One region of the Acetivibrio cellulolyticus CD2 genome, then DNA from elsewhere that is predicted to be linked to it. Evidence: riboswitches for the same ligand, from Rfam matches in the RefSeq annotation. Region 1 holds a riboswitch; the other holds the start of a gene.

Region 1 (8,067 bases):
AAGGTCTATTAAAATTAGATGATGCACTTTGTGCCTCTTTGGATATGGATGTTGAAGATAACGAGGTCAAATTCACAGGCAGTATCCTGTTGGATAATGCAATGGGAGATTTTTCGTTCGTCATGTTTGAGTCCCCAAATTATTTTGAGATGATAATTGACAAAAATACTAATTATGTTAAAAGTATAAAATTATTAGTGGAGGATTTAGAAAGTGAAAATCTAGGTGTTGTAGGTACAATAAGCTTTTCTCAATTTAATGAGATGGTAAAGATAGATATCCCAAAGGAATCAGATATATATGTTGCTGAAGAAATCTTTGATAAAGGTGATTATTATCAGGGAAATAACCTGCAAAAGGCTATTACTGCTTATATGGTTGATTCAGGTGACTCAGAACTTAAGTATCTTGGTGATGAGGTAAACGAAATTATAGTTAATTTGCAGAAAGAAATTAAAATAAATGAGACGTTATATGGGCCTTACCTTATGAATCCGTTAGGTGATAAGGAACCTGTAGCTCAAAGTTACAAACCTTCAGGTAAGAATACCTGTTGGAATATTGAAATTGATTCAAAAAGGATTGTTGTTATAGTATCACCATCTGAAACAGACAAACTAACAATAAATAATTAATGAATCTGTGTGGGGCTTGATTTGTTGTTTTTTCTAGAGTAAAATTAAATTTAGGAATAGTTGAAATGTTACTTGGGATTTTTCACATGTATTGTAGCCGAAGTTATATTTTCAGCATTCCTAAATGTTATGAAAGGGTAAGGTATTTACTGATGAAGATTGGCTAATTCGGCAAAAAATCATTCGATTTTAAGAGAGTACAGTGTGCTCTTATTTTGTGCTGGATTAGCGTAACAATTCATCTATATTTCAGTTAATGCCTTGCTGTATTTTCTGTTTTTATGGCTGTTTGTATCTTTCCAGCACGCTAAAAAGGGTGGAGGAGAGATTTTTTTATGCTTATATTAGATGCTTTAAATATTAAAAAGTTCTATAGTGACAGACTTATAATTGAGATTGATGAATTAAAAATATATTCGGGTGACAAGATAGGTATAGTTGGGCAAAATGGATCAGGGAAGACCACTCTTATGAACATTCTTTCGAAGGATATAGAACCCGATGAAGGTTTTGTAAGACAATTTTTTAATATATCATATATACGCCAGTTTTCCGATGAGAGTATAAATGCAGGACAAAAGCTATTAAAGGAGTTCAATCTTTCACATAAGGTACAGCAAAAAGCATTCAGCGGAGGCGAAAATACGAGGATCAAAATTGCTAATGCCTTTAATAGTGAAAATCTTATGGTGTTTGCCGATGAGCCTACTGCAAACCTTGATTATCATGGGGTTGAACTTCTAAAACAAAAGCTATCCAAGGTAGACTCATTTTTGCTTATCAGTCATGACAGGCTTCTTCTAGACAGCTTATGCAATAAAATAATTGAGGTTAGGGACGGGAAGCTTAAGGTCTATAATGGAAATTATTCTTTTTACAAAAAGAAGAGCGGAATGGAGCATGATCAGGCATTAGATGAGTATAAGAAGTATATTTCTGAAAAATCAATCCTTGAATCTGCAATAGTTGATAGGCAATCTAAGGCAAAATCTGTGAGGAAAGCTCCAAAGAGGATGGGCAATTCTGAAGCAAGGCTTCATAGACGAAGTGCGAATGAAAAACAGGAAAAAATCCACAATGCAATTGACAGTATGAAAACACGTCTTGAAAAGCTCGAAATAAAAGAAAAACCAAAAGAACTACCGAAAATCAGACTGGATTTTTCCATGACAAATCCGCCTGAAAACAGGGTTGTTATCTCCACTGACAGGCTTTCATTCAGTTATGGCAGCAAGAAAATATTTGATAAAACCTGCTTTAGTATACCGAATGGCTCGAAAACTGCTCTTTGGGGTGAGAATGGGACCGGAAAAAGTACATTATTGAATCTGATTTACAAAAACTTAAATGACGGCATACGTATTGTTCCAAAAGCAAAGTTAGGGTATTTTCATCAGACTTTTGAGAACCTTGAGTATAATAAAACAGTGCTTGAAAATGTGATGCGTGATAGTGTTCAATCGCAGACAACAGCTAGAACAATTCTTGCACGACTGTTAATTCGTACGGATGATGTGTATAAAGACATTCAGTGCTTGAGCGGTGGAGAGAGAATAAAGGTTTCATTTGCAAAATTGTTTGTTTCGGATGCCAATGTCCTGCTTTTGGATGAACCTACTAACTATCTTGATATGCTATCTGTAGAAGCCCTAGAGAGTGTTCTGTGTGAGTACGAAGGTACAGTTCTGTTTGTTTCACATGATAGAGCGTTTGTGAATTCGGTAGCTGATAGAGTTCTTATTTTTGAAAATCAGACTATAACCACCTTTGAAGGGAAGTTGGAGGATTACAATTTAAGCAGGCAAAAAAAACAGACCAAAGTGAAAAGTGATACTGAACAAGTTATGCTGAAAATGAAAATAGCGGAGACAGTAGCAAAGCTTTCAAATCCTAATGCAGACAAGCAAGCTCTTGAGACAGAATACCAGCGTTTAATAGCTGAATTGAAAGGCAATTAAAAGGCCGGATGCAAGAATATTTGATGAAATAGATGTCGATAAATTCAAAAGTTGCTGATGATGGCTTGTAATGAGTTGACACAGCAACTTTTGCTTTATAGGCATATAAAAAATGACCCTTAACGTAAAAGAGAATTCATACGATCTAATATGGTGTAAAGAATGAAGAAAAAAACATTGACAAATGAGCTTGTTTTATCATAGACTATATAAAAGAATTTAATATAAAAATAGAGCAGGCGATACACCTAATAAGGTGTGTGGGGCTGGGCCGACGAAAGTTGGCAACAGGTGAAAAATACCTGTGGGACTATAATTTTGATGAAATTATAATGCCACAGGTATTTTTGTCTAGTTAGAGAGGAATTATATGTTTTTTTTGAACTTTAGTATAATACAAAAAAATAGAGTATTCTTTTTAATAGTGCTTATAATACTTTCGTTGCTGACTGTTTCTGTACCTCATTACGGTGGTGAGGCATATGCTCACCACACGCTTGAAATGATGGTGAAACAAACGGTAGTTAGCAACAAAAGTACAGTATGTAATAAAAAAGTTTATAGAAAGCTAGAAGCACTATTAAGGAAACTGTTTAAGTTTCTGCAAATGCTATTGAGTACAACTCAATTAGTTTATACCCGTATGCTCGTAATTATAATGCCATTAATTAATACTGTAATTCTTCGGCTATTATCAGTGCTTTCTGCATATTTCCATGGAGGCAAATTCAAGCGTACCACAAAAGGTATGCACTTAGAGATTGGATATAACCTCATGTAAATTTAAGAGAAACTAGTTGAAAGGATTGATAAGTGTGGCAGTAGATGTTTATAAAAAAGTAAGCCGTGTACTCTGGGTTATCCTATTTGCAAACATAGCGGTTGCATTGTTGAAGATTGTTGTCGGTAGTATTATTCATAGTGCCAGTATGACTGCGGATGGCTTTCATTCGATGACTGACGGGTCTTCCAATGTTGTAGGTTTGATTGGAATTAGATTGGCCTCGAAGCCGGTTGACAAGGATCATCCATATGGACACAAAAAGTTCGAGACGCTTACAGGTCTCTTTATTGCTGGAATGCTATTTTTTATAGGCGGGAAAATAATCCTGAATGCAATAAGCAGCTTTATGAAGCCTGTTGCTCCAAATATAACAATAGAAAGCCTGATTGTACTAATTATAACGCTTTGCATTAATATATTTGTGTCAGTATATGAGTATAATGTAGGTAAAAAGCTGGGCAGTCAGATTTTAATATCTGATTCCATGCACACAAGAAGTGATATATATGTTTCCATTGGCGTATTGGCAACACTTGTAGGTGTTAAATTGGGATTACCCCCAATAATTGACCCAATAGCATCTCTTGTTGTATCAGGTTTTGTTATTTATGCAGCATATGAAATTTTCAAAGATAATAGTGGTGTGCTGGTTGATAAAGTGGCAGTTGATACAGAAAAAATCAGGGATATTGCACTTCGTTTTGATCAGGTTAAAGATGCCCATGATATACGTAGCCGTGGAAGTGCAAATGATATGCATATAGATATGCATATTATGACTGAACCTTATATGAGTGTCGAAGAATCGCATAAACTAATTCATAGTATTGAAGAACAAATACGTAATGAAATCAATGCGAACGCACAGGTTATAGCTCACCTTGAGCCTTATTCTTCTGAAATTGAAGTATAAGCATTTCTGCTAGAGCCTATTGACAAAATGGAAGATGTGTGTGAAAATAATCCAAAAGGTGAGTATGCATAAGGTGTAAATAGCACGAGCTGCATAGGGGCAAGACTATTTGAAAATTCAAAGCAATTTCAAGTGCCTTACACGTGGAATTAGACCCCACGGAGTCATATTAATTGTGATTCTGTGGGGTTTTTTAACCAGAAGTTGACTGATATTTGTAAAGATTTAATACACTTATTAGTGGTGAGGGTGATGAGTAGAAAAGATAAGGAATATTGCTTCAAGGAAACTTTTTATTTAAATAGGGGTGAAGATTATGAAAATAGAATTTGTGAATGAACTTCCGTCAGTTGAAGAATATAAGTTTTTACGGTCATCTGTTGGATGGAATATTGTCAATGATGAAGGAGCAGTTAAAAAGGGGATTGAGGGTTCACTTTATTGTGTATTGGCAAAAGACGGGGACAAAACAGTGGGGATAGGACGTGTTGTCGGAGATGGGGGAATAATGTTTACTATAGTTGATATTATTGCTATACCTGAATATCAGGGGTGTGGAATAGGAAAAACAATTGTAAAAAACATTATGGACTGGATAGAAAAGAATTGTGTAAAAGGAACCCGGATTATGCTATGTGCAGCTGAAGGAAGAGAAAGTTTCTATGAACAGTTCGGGTTTATAAAACGTCCAACGAGCGGATATGGTGCTGGGATGCATTGGGATTGGGCAGAATAATATGATAAAAAAATATATAAAATAATTTAATGAATAAAGCGAGAGGGGAACTGTAGAGATGGGTATCTTTGATGCCTTTTTGGGGAATGCTTGGGAGTTGTGTGCTGAGGATGCAGAACACGAGATGAAAAGGCTTTTGGCAAGTGGAGAAAAGGTTGAAAAAGCGTACAAACTAATACGTGATCTTATTATTTTTACAAACAAACGGTTACTTTTGGTTGATAAACAGGGTGCGACAGCTAAAAAGGTTGAATATCACTCAATTCCTTATAGAAGCATCACTCATTTTAGTATTGAAACAGCAGGAAACTTTGACTTGGATGCTGAACTTAGAATATGGATTTCCGGTGCAGAGCTGCCGATTCAAAAACAGTTTAACAAGAGCTTGGATATTTATGAATTGCAAAGTGTACTGGCTACGTATGTTTTGAAGTAAATCATGCTTGCAGATAAAATGGTTTTTGATGTTAGGAGAGTTTGTTATGGATAAGATACTTTGTGTTGGAATTGGAGGATTTCTAGGAGCCTCCTTACGTTATTTGGTTTCTATTGCGGCATTAAAAATGTTTAAATCTGATTTTCCTTTTGGGACTCTAATTGTTAATGTAACAGGAGCAGTTTTGATTGGATTCATCATGCAGCTAAGCCTAAGATTTACCTGTATTACGCCAAATTTAAAATTGTTTCTAACAACGGGAATTTTAGGAGGGTTAACGACATTTTCAACTTTTAGTTTTGAAACAATTTCTTTACTTCAAGGTGGAAGATACTTTGCATTTATAAGCAATATTGTACTTAACGTGGGTCTAAGCTTGGTGGGAGTAGTGATAGGAATTAGCCTAGTGCGTTATTGCATAAAGATTTAAATCTAATTGTATTAGGTTTAAAAAGTAAATGAATATATAACAGTACGGCTGCAAATTATGCAGCCGTATTTTTGAATTTCTTTGGATTATTGTACAGTAAAACTAAGGACAGAAATATCACTCAGCTTCTGCAAATTCATCAGAGTCCTCGTATACCTTTAATTTAGAACCGGTGAATTTTATAATATTACCAGAAATAAAACCGCCTGCAAGTGCAAGAACCACGGTGAAAACAATTCCGATGATTTGTGGTTTTGCTGCACCAGGCACTACAAAAATTGCAATAATTCCACCAAGTAGCCCAGGCATACCATGGAGATTATGAACTCCGCATGTATCTACCATCTTTAATGCCTTTTGTAATTTTGGCTGGATTATGACATATCCTATAACACATATTGTTCCAGCTAACAATCCAATCAGGAAAGCAGTTGGAGCGCCTACACGGTTACATGTTGCACCTATTGAGACACCACCAGCAAGACTTGCGTTTGCAATATCAGCTATGGATGGCTTTCCTTTTCTTAAGAATGTACTTAGTAAATAAGTAATAACTGTTGCACCACATAAAGCTAAAATTGTATTAACTACTGTTTTTTGAAAATCTCCAGTGGGGACAATCGCACTACAGAAACTTGGCCAGAAAATCCATAGAATCATTGAGCCAAGCATTGAAAATCTATCGGATGTAGCATCGCATTCAATTGGTTGATTCATGTGCTCTTTCTTTGTTAGTGCTATAGCCAACCCCAATCCAAAATAAGCACCGAATGCGTGAATAATAATAGAACCAGCTGCATCTACAAAACCTTGAGTTACGCCAAGTTTACCATCTAATACAAGCCATTCGTTAATCATATAAAAAGGTATTATAAAAACTGACAACAAAGCATATTGGTAAACACGCAACCTTCCCAATACTGCTCCCATTGAAATAAGTGCAGCGGCTACAGCGAATTCTGCGAATAATAATGCTTTTATACTTTGAGGATCAAAAGATTCAGAAGAAATGATTCCTGTGTAACGAAGCAATAAATAGAGTGGAATCCCGGTACCAACAACCAGGAATGTTCCGGTTGTTGCACTATAACCATATTTTTTTACAAATACCATTAGAAATCCAAAACCTACTAAGAGCATTGCTAAAATGTTGATTGAAAAATTGTACTGCTGGAACTGCCACACGGTTCCAACTACATCATTGGCGGCTACTTCCTCTGCCAAAACACTGAAAGGCATCAATAAAGTAAAAATAATGCCTGTCAAAAAAGCTAATACGTTCTTTTTCATGTTTTTTACCCCTTTGTAAAATAATTGAAAATAAAAAGAGGCGATTACAAATACATGAAAGGTTTACCTTTCATGTATTGAACGCCATTGTTCGCAAGATACATCATATATTATTCATGTATTTCTGTCAATAGAAAATGAATGTTATCATGCGTATAGTTTCAAAATGTCGAAGTTATTGAGAAAATATGATTAGTAAAAATGATTTTTTGCAAGATTCTTAGATACATAATTCAAAATAAATACTTTGTGTTTTATACTCCAATTACCATAGAATGCGAAGTTCAAACTCATTATGGCAGCATGGACAGTTTACTGTATGCTTTCCTGTTTTCCTGGGCAAACGTAGCACGGATTTGCAATTAGGGCATTTGCGAAAACGTCGTGTCTTAATTTCTTTAATCCTGCGAACTGTCAAAGAACCTTTTGATTTAACAGGTTTCCAGATCTTCATAAACTTTTCGTTTTCCATTCGCCTTTTATAAATATTTCGGGAGAATGTTCTGAAAACCATTACAAACACAACAGCGAACATCAAAATACTAAATATTTTTGTATGGATAAATATATTGGCAAATAGTAAAACAAAATATGTCACAAATAAGGCATAAGAAAGTTCATCCATTCCGTATCTGCCATACATAAAACGTGCTAATTTATCTTTTAAATTTCCCATTTAAAAATCACTCCTTCTTGATATGGTTATCATCAGCAACCACAGAGCAGCCTTGCAAGACAGAGCCCACAACAGAGATTGCTCAAATTGACTACAGGCATACCAAAGTTCTGGCTTTGCTGTTGATAAACCCGTCCACCGTTTTGTATTTGATTTAAAAGGTGCTGATATTCCTGATTATTCGGCTCCATCTGTACTGCTGTTTTAGC
Region 2 (8,067 bases), on a different contig from region 1:
GACATTACAAACATCATCACAGACAAATTCCCCCGGGTTATATCACTTATACTGAGAACCGACATTAACATCGGCCTTATTGCAAGAATAACTAATGCTCCGAATGAACCTGCTGCTATACTGAGCTTTATAAATCGCTTGGCATATACTTTAGCTGCCTCGATGTTGTTTTCCCCAATTGTCTTTCCAATTGTAATTGCAGTTGCGTTGGCGATACCGAATGCTATAACCGTTGCGAGCTGCCTGGTAATCTGTGCAACTGAATTTGCTGAAACAACTGAGCTGCCTAAATGACCTATGACAACTGAGTTCATAGCAACACCAGCTCCCCACATAAGCTCGTTGATAGTAACTGGTATCGAGTAGATCATAAAATCCTTGAATAAGAGCTTGTCCTTGATAAACAATTTTGTAGGGTTAAAGTGCACCGTTTTGTTGAACTTTTTTGCATAAACTATAACACATATCAGTTCAACACATCTCGAGGTAAGAGTAGCAATGGCCGCACCTTGTATTCCCATTTGGGGAATACCGAATAACCCGAAAATCAAAATCGAAGCGACAATTAAATTTATGATTAATGAAATTAAATATATAACTGTCGAAACTACTACTTTCTCCATACTTCTCATTACGTTCAAATAAATCATTGTAATTGAGGTCAATAAGTACGAAAAGGCAATTATACGCAGGTATTTTACACCCTCAGCAATTACGGGCTCTTCTGAAGTAAAAATTCTCATAGTCTGCGAGGGAAATAATAATGCAACAGCAGTAAAAAATATTGCCACAAGTATTGAGAATCTCATACAAATTCCAAGAATCTTTTCTATGCTTTTTGTGTCACCTTTGCCCCAATATTGGGCTGTCAGAACAGCAGCTCCAGAAGTTAACCCGAAGAAAATAAGATTCATGATGAATTGGACCTGACTTGCAAGGGATGCCCCGGAAAGTACAGTTTCACCAACTTTACCAAGCATAAGTACATCAATTGAGTTTATTCCTACGTTGATTAGGTTCTGAAGTGCCATTGGCATTACAAGAGCAAATGCCATTTTATAGAAAGATTTACTATCTAAAATTTTTGATTCCATTAATAACTCCATGTGTCATAAGTTTTTCTTATTAAGTATAGCATGTCCTTATGTAATACTATAATAAAAATATATTACGATATTAGAGAGGCCGAATAAATATCCCCCTATATAAAAAGTCCGCGAAATCACAAACAATATGACTTCGCGGGATTAATACTGTATATATATTTGAAGGATTTATTTCATAGTTACAAAACCTGAATTACACCAATTCCATCTTCCACTCCAGATCCATCAATCGGATTCTTTGGCGAATGAATATTATAAAAATATCCGTTCTTTCCATATCGCCCTTCTGCACCTGCTTTGAGACGTTCCTCATCCATGGCCATATGTTTCACCCTTCCGCATATCAAAGCCCACTGGCTGTTTTCAAAAAGCTCCTTTTCCCATTCTAAACCGCATTCAATAGACAGGAAGCATTCCTTGATTCTTGGAGCTGATATTTCTGCAGCAGTTTCAACTGTAAAACCGGATTTGGTAATCTCATCATCATCTTCACTATTATTTTTAACTGTTTCCCGGCACTTTTCAATAAGTGTGTTGTCAGGAAAACCTATGCAAAATTCCCCTGTCCTTAATATATTTGTATAGGTATGTTGACTTTTAAGAATCGAAATAATGCAGAAAAAATTATCTCCCTCTCCCGTAAATGTAGACCACGCATGAAGGCACGCGTTGGGCCTGTTATTTTCCTTTAATGTTGAGATTAGGAAAATAGGCTGTGGTATTGCTGTAACAAATTCCATCCAGGAAAAAACGCTGTAATTCCCTGGCCACTGTTCTACTAATACATCTGGCTTATTAACACCCATTTCAAGCTTCATACAAAACCTCCATAGCTATAAAATTATATTTCTAAAGTAACAGCTCAAACTCTTAATTTATCAAGTCTTTCCTTTGCATTAGGGGCATACTGCAGCATTTCTTCTAGTTTATCACATCCATATGAAGCACAGCCTGCGCATGTATCAAGCGATTTGCCTGATGAACAAGCTCTTATATCGCATGTTTTGCAATACCCAAAAACCAAATCCGACTTACACCCAAGGCAATTTACGTCTTCAGCCTTAATGTCCGGATTAAACATCTTTCTCCACTCTTTAGCAGTCATTTCCCTTAATTCATTATCATTATGTACAGTAGCTTTATATGCAGGACACTCATTACATAATAAACCGCAATACGCTATTATATCGCTCATAAGACCCCTCCTACTTAATAGAATAGATAGAATTATTGTCGAACATCTGTTCGATAATAATTCTATCACTAATCCTTTCCAATTTCAATACTATCTTCAAAAATTTTAGCAGCATATCTAAATAAATTCAAAGACAATTCCGAAAAATACTTTGTAGTTTTATTTTAAAGCAATTTGAATACATTCTAAAATATATAATAAATAAATCTCAAATTTGCGATAAAAATTTCGTATATTAGTGTATTATTTCAATAGTGGCTTTAGTTTTATAAATGCCCATTAAATAATTTGGAAGTTCAAAGTATTGCATACAGTAATGATAATGGCCGCAGTTGGATAAAGTATAAAAATAACCCTGTGATTAAGAATCCAGGAATAAAAGATTTCAGGGATCCAAAAGTTTTCTTTAACCAATCCTCTAATAAGTGGATCGCTCTGGTAGCATGCGGAAATAGCATCAGATTTTACTCTTCTTACAATTTGATTTTACTGTCTATTATTTCTAATGCCTGTAAATATTATACAGGGCCTTATGGAGTAAACCATAAGGCCCTGGCATAAATCAGTTCGATATTTTGCTAGCGCAAAAATCGTTGCACCTTCAAAAATATAAAATGTTTGAATCAAGATAAAAATTTTTATTCTCTTGCTTTAAGGCTTTCTGCCATATTTATATTAAGGGCCTTATTTCTGGTAAAAAACAGTGTAATATAATAAACCGCCAGAATAAACACTAAGGAAATCAATGCCTGCCACCACGCAAGACTTGTGGTAAAATCATAAAACATTGTTTTAGTCAGGAGATCAAGAAAAACCTGTATAAGCCAAATTGTAACAGGTACAGCCAGAAAAAAGCCTGCCCAAACAAGTATAGATGTTGAATTAATCAGCAGCCTCGAAATTTCCCTGTTGCGATATCCCATTACCTTTAGCATCGATATATTTTTTCGGTTCTCCTCAATTAGCATTACTGTAACAATATACACTATAATAATTCCAATTATCGCAGCAAAGGCGGCAAGAAGGTATAATAATGAACTAAAGGAACTGATGGATGCTTCAAGTCCTGCTTTACTGTCCTCAACCGTCAACAGTTTCTCAACAATGTTGTCATCAACGTCCAACAGTTTATCCGAGTAAAGTCCAACATAAGCGGTTTCTGGCAAATCCAGCATTTTATTAAGTTTCTTCATCGGCATATAAACATACTCGCTGAATTTAATGTTGCATATTTCATCGATAGTTAAAACATAGCTTTTCATATTTGAAACATTCTTGACTGTAATTGTATCTCCCTTTTCGAGTTTAAGCCGTTTTGCAACACTCGAAGTAATTACGGTTTTGTCTGCTGGAATAATCTCGCCATCCTTATTGCGAAGCTTCACAAACTTTGGATTTTCAGGCACACCGTTTATTTCAAGGCCTATAGTTTCACCCTTTGACGTATATTCAAAGCTGGAAATCATAAAGGGCTCACCATCTGTTAAATTTTCTGTTTGAAGCTTATTGAATACATATTGGTAATCATAGCCAAACACAGCATTGAAGTTGTTTTCTACAACAAAATTTACACAACTGTAAAACAGAAATCCTGTCATCAAAAACATTGAAGCAGCCGTTATTCCCGCGAGCATTAAAAAGCTTCTCGGAATGTTTGAAAATATTTCTTTTAACTTAAAACGCAGTTTGAACGGACCCTTTTTGTGAGGAACAGCCTTTAAAAATATATTCCTTTTTTCTTTACCGCCATTGGCTTTGAGCAGTGCTACAATATTGATTTTCAATGCTTTTTTGACAACCATTAGTGCCGACATTGCATTAAGAATCACAGGCAAAAGTATTACCAGTATAATATCATACCCTCGAATAGAAAACTGAGTCTTCGGGACATTGTATTCCACAGTTATTAAATTCTGAAACGGCTCAATCAGCAGTAAACCTGCTCCTAAACCAATTATTGAACCAAACAGTGAAATCATCACCGGCAGATAAAGATAGTGTTTTATTATTTCACGCTTCCGGTATCCCATTGCTGGTAGGTCCTGTAGGCATAAAAAAACACACCATCAGGACATACTACTGTCCCGTAGATGTGTGTATCACTCACCCACTGCCGCTATTTGAAGCAGCCCGGCACCATGAATTCGCATTCATCGCCTGATCAGATTGTACTGTAGATTAAATGCAGTGCAAAGAGATTAAAGGTAGTTTATCATATTAGCCAGCATCTGTCAATATATACCTACACACCTTAAAAAGGCAGTTCCTTGAGTTTTCCATTAATCTATGATATATTTATGAAAATCAATCTAACAAAACCAAAAGGGCATTTGACTCCTTTTGGTTTTGCCTCTTTTACTTAGTTCGAAAAAAGCAAAATAAGAACTTGGGCGGGAAAAAAAACATGTATAAGATCTTAATTATTGAAGATGATGCAGTAATTGCAAAGGCAATTAAGAATACTATTGAAACATGGAATTATGATGCTAAATGTGTTACGGATTTTCGCAATGTGATGACTGAGTTCGTTTCATACAATCCGGAGCTTGTTTTGCTCGATATATCCCTGCCATTTTATAATGGCTATCACTGGTGCAGTGAAATACGAAAGCTGTCAAAGGTACCCATCATATTTATATCCTCAGCCTCCGACAACATGAATATTGTTATGGCTGTAAACATGGGTGGGGACGACTTCATCTCCAAACCGTTTGATTTGAGCGTGCTGACTGCAAAGGTTCAGGCAATGCTTCGCCGTACCTATGATTTCGCTGGTCAAACAAATCTGCTTGAACACAAAGGTGTAATTCTAAACACTAGCGATACAACACTTTCTTATAATGACAAAAAAATTGATCTTACTAAAAATGAATATAAGATTCTTCAAGTCCTCATTGAAAACAAAGACAAAGTTGTATCCCGAGATACCATTATGACAAAGCTTTGGGAAACCGATAGTTTTATCGACGACAATACACTTACTGTCAATGTGACTCGGCTTAGAAAGAAACTCGAGGACGCAGGACTTTGTGACTTTATCTCAACTAAAAAAGGTATAGGATATATGGTGTAATGCTATGAGATTATTATTTGCATATTTGAAAAACAAGTCAAAAGTTATCTTGCTATTCTGTCTTTTTATTATTATTTTTGCAGTTGTTTCCATACTTTATAATTTACCTTCAGAACCCATTGCCTATGCAGCTTTGCTATGTACATGCCTTGGAATAATATTTACAGGGTTTGATTTCTGGCAATATTCCAATAAGCATCATCTGCTCTGTAAACTTGAAGAGAGTATTACTCTTTCAATTGATTCACTTCCTACTGCGGGTAATTTGTTGGAACTTGATTATCAGAACCTGCTTAAAATAGTTCATCAGGACAAAATGCAGCTTGTTTCAAAAGCAGACAGTGCAAGAACCAATATGGTAGATTATTATACACTTTGGGCACATCAGATTAAAACTCCCATTGCAGCCATGCGCTTATTGCTGCAGTCAGCAGATAACGGACAGAATAACGAGCTCTCCTCTGAGCTTTTTAAAATTGAGCAGTATGTAGAAATGGTGCTTCAGTACCTGCGGCTTGACAGCACATCAACCGACTTTATTCTCAAACGTTACAAGCTTGATGATATTGTAAGGCAAGCTGTCCGTAAATATGCAAAGCTGTTCATACAGAAGAAAATAAGCCTTGACTTATCAGAGTTTGACTGTGAAGTACTGACAGATGAAAAGTGGCTCTTATTCGTTATTGAGCAAATTTTATCTAATGCGCTCAAATATACTCATGAAGGCAGAATATCTATATATATGGATTGCCCAAACAGTAAAACCCTTGTTATTGAGGATACCGGCATCGGCATTCAGCCGGAAGACTTGCCCCGTGTGTTTGAAAAAGGATTTACAGGATACAATGGAAGAACGGATAAAAAATCTACAGGAATAGGATTATATCTATGCAAGCGTATTTTAACGAAGTTGTCGCACTCTATCTCCATTGAATCGGACGTTTGCAAGGGAACTCTCGTAAAAATCAAGCTGGATACAGCAAATATAAAGGTCGAGTAAAAAAATCTATTCCTTACAATATTGTAAGATACCTAGGGGAAATGTAAGCCAAATCAATGGCAGTACATTTCCTCGTTTTGCTACAATGAATATGACAAGTTGCTTCTTAAGTGCTCTGTATATTTATTGGTTACAAAATGCAGACCATAGAGCAGATGAAATTTATTTTTAGCATTATAACAGATTAATAATGTTAAAATCACCAGGAGGTTAAAATAAATGGAAATATTAAATGTAAGTAATCTTAAAAAAGTATACTCCTCACGATTCGGCAGTAATCATGTTCAGGCCTTGACTAATGTATCCTTTTCAGTTGAAAAGGGTGAATATGTTGCAATAATGGGTGAATCAGGTTCCGGTAAAACCACACTGCTAAACATTCTCGCATCCCTTGACAAACCCACAAGCGGTGAGGTTTTGCTCAACGGCAAAAGCATTGTCTCAATAAAGGAAAAGGAAATATCCGCATTCCGTCGAAATAATCTTGGTTTTGTATTCCAGGATTTTAATCTGCTTGATACTTTTTCTTTGCAGGACAATATATTTCTGCCCCTTGTTCTATCAGGAAAATCCTATGATGAAATGAACAACCGTCTAAAGCCTATTGCATCAAAACTAGGCATAAATGATATACTCACAAAATACCCCTACGAGGTTTCCGGTGGTCAAAAGCAGAGATCGGCTGTTGCCCGTGCTCTTATTACAAATCCACAGCTGATTCTGGCCGATGAACCAACAGGTGCACTCGATTCTCACGCCACTGACAGTCTGCTCCACCTGTTTAATGAAATAAACAATGATGGTCAAACTATTCTCATGGTAACCCATAGCGTTAAGGCTGCAAGCCATGCAAAGCGTGTTCTTTTCATTAAGGATGGAGAGGTATTTCATCAGATTTACCGTGCAAATATGAGCAAAGAGGAAATGTTCAGCAAAATATCCGATACTTTGACCATGCTTGCAACAAAAACCGCTGAAGCTGCAAGAGGTGATCATGATGAGTAAGCTGTTTTTTCCGAAGCTCTCCATAACCACCATAAAAAAGAACGGAAAATTTTATTTTCCTTATATCCTGACATGTATCTTCACTGTGGCAATGTTCTACATTATGTGTTTCATAAAAACAAATGAAGGAATAAAAAAAATGCCCGGCGCTGATGCACTTGAATCTATGATGGGAGCTGGAACCTTTGTCATTGCTCTATTCGCTGTAATCTTTTTATTCTACACAAACAGCTTTCTGATAAAACGCCGGAAAAAAGAGCTGGGACTTTATAATATTCTTGGAATGGAGAAACGGCATATAGCCAAAATTTTGTTTTTTGAAACTGCCATAACAGGTGTTGTTTCCATCATTACAGGACTGTTTTTAGGTATTCTTTTATCTAAGCTGATTTTTATGCTCTTTTCGAAACTTTTGGATTTTCCAGTACCGTTTGGCTTCTCTATATCGACATACGGGATAAAGGCATCTATATGCCTGTTTTCTGCAGCATTTATACTCATTCTTTTATCAAACCTATGGCAGATAAAGCTCGCAAAACCAATCGAGCTGCTTCGTGGTGGAAATGTAGGTGAAAAAGAGCCAAAAACTAAAGCTATTATGGCAATAGCAGGTGCTATATCCTTAGGAATCGGTTATTACATCGCACTTACAACCGAAACCCCAACAGATGCCATATCGCTTTTCCTC

The links. A riboswitch is a leader RNA that binds a small molecule or an ion and turns the genes downstream of it on or off. The one in region 1 is predicted to bind nickel and cobalt.
Region 2: it holds a riboswitch for nickel and cobalt, as region 1 does, so the genes downstream of both, ACECE_RS0207450 (ABC transporter permease) here and ACECE_RS0224290 (hypothetical protein) in region 1, are expected to answer to the same signal.

What each region holds. Positions count from the first base shown of each region.
Region 1 covers NZ_JH556659.1:975,352-983,418, reverse strand. The annotation lists gene ACECE_RS0224300 (copper amine oxidase N-terminal domain-containing protein) at 1-635, shown strand, start outside; gene abc-f (ribosomal protection-like ABC-F family protein) at 971-2,593, shown strand; NiCo riboswitch at 2,815-2,908, shown strand; gene ACECE_RS0224290 (hypothetical protein) at 2,964-3,374, shown strand; gene ACECE_RS0224285 (cation diffusion facilitator family transporter) at 3,391-4,290, shown strand; gene ACECE_RS0224280 (GNAT family N-acetyltransferase) at 4,607-5,026, shown strand; gene ACECE_RS0224275 (PH domain-containing protein) at 5,085-5,462, shown strand; gene crcB (fluoride efflux transporter CrcB) at 5,509-5,892, shown strand; gene ACECE_RS0224265 (ammonium transporter family protein) at 6,010-7,182, opposite strand; gene ACECE_RS0224260 (hypothetical protein) at 7,448-7,858, opposite strand; gene ACECE_RS0224255 (J domain-containing protein) at 7,891-8,067, opposite strand, start outside.
Region 2 covers NZ_JH556653.1:1,216,347-1,224,413, forward strand. The annotation lists gene ACECE_RS0207430 (MATE family efflux transporter) at 1-1,094, opposite strand, end outside; gene ACECE_RS0207435 (flavin reductase family protein) at 1,286-1,924, opposite strand; gene ACECE_RS0207440 (DUF3795 domain-containing protein) at 1,969-2,301, opposite strand; gene ACECE_RS32310 (glycoside hydrolase family protein) at 2,590-2,862, shown strand; gene ACECE_RS0207450 (ABC transporter permease) at 2,940-4,331, opposite strand; NiCo riboswitch at 4,379-4,476, opposite strand; gene ACECE_RS0207455 (response regulator transcription factor) at 4,706-5,374, shown strand; gene ACECE_RS0207460 (sensor histidine kinase) at 5,379-6,374, shown strand; gene ACECE_RS0207465 (ABC transporter ATP-binding protein) at 6,594-7,379, shown strand; gene ACECE_RS0207470 (ABC transporter permease) at 7,372-8,067, shown strand, end outside.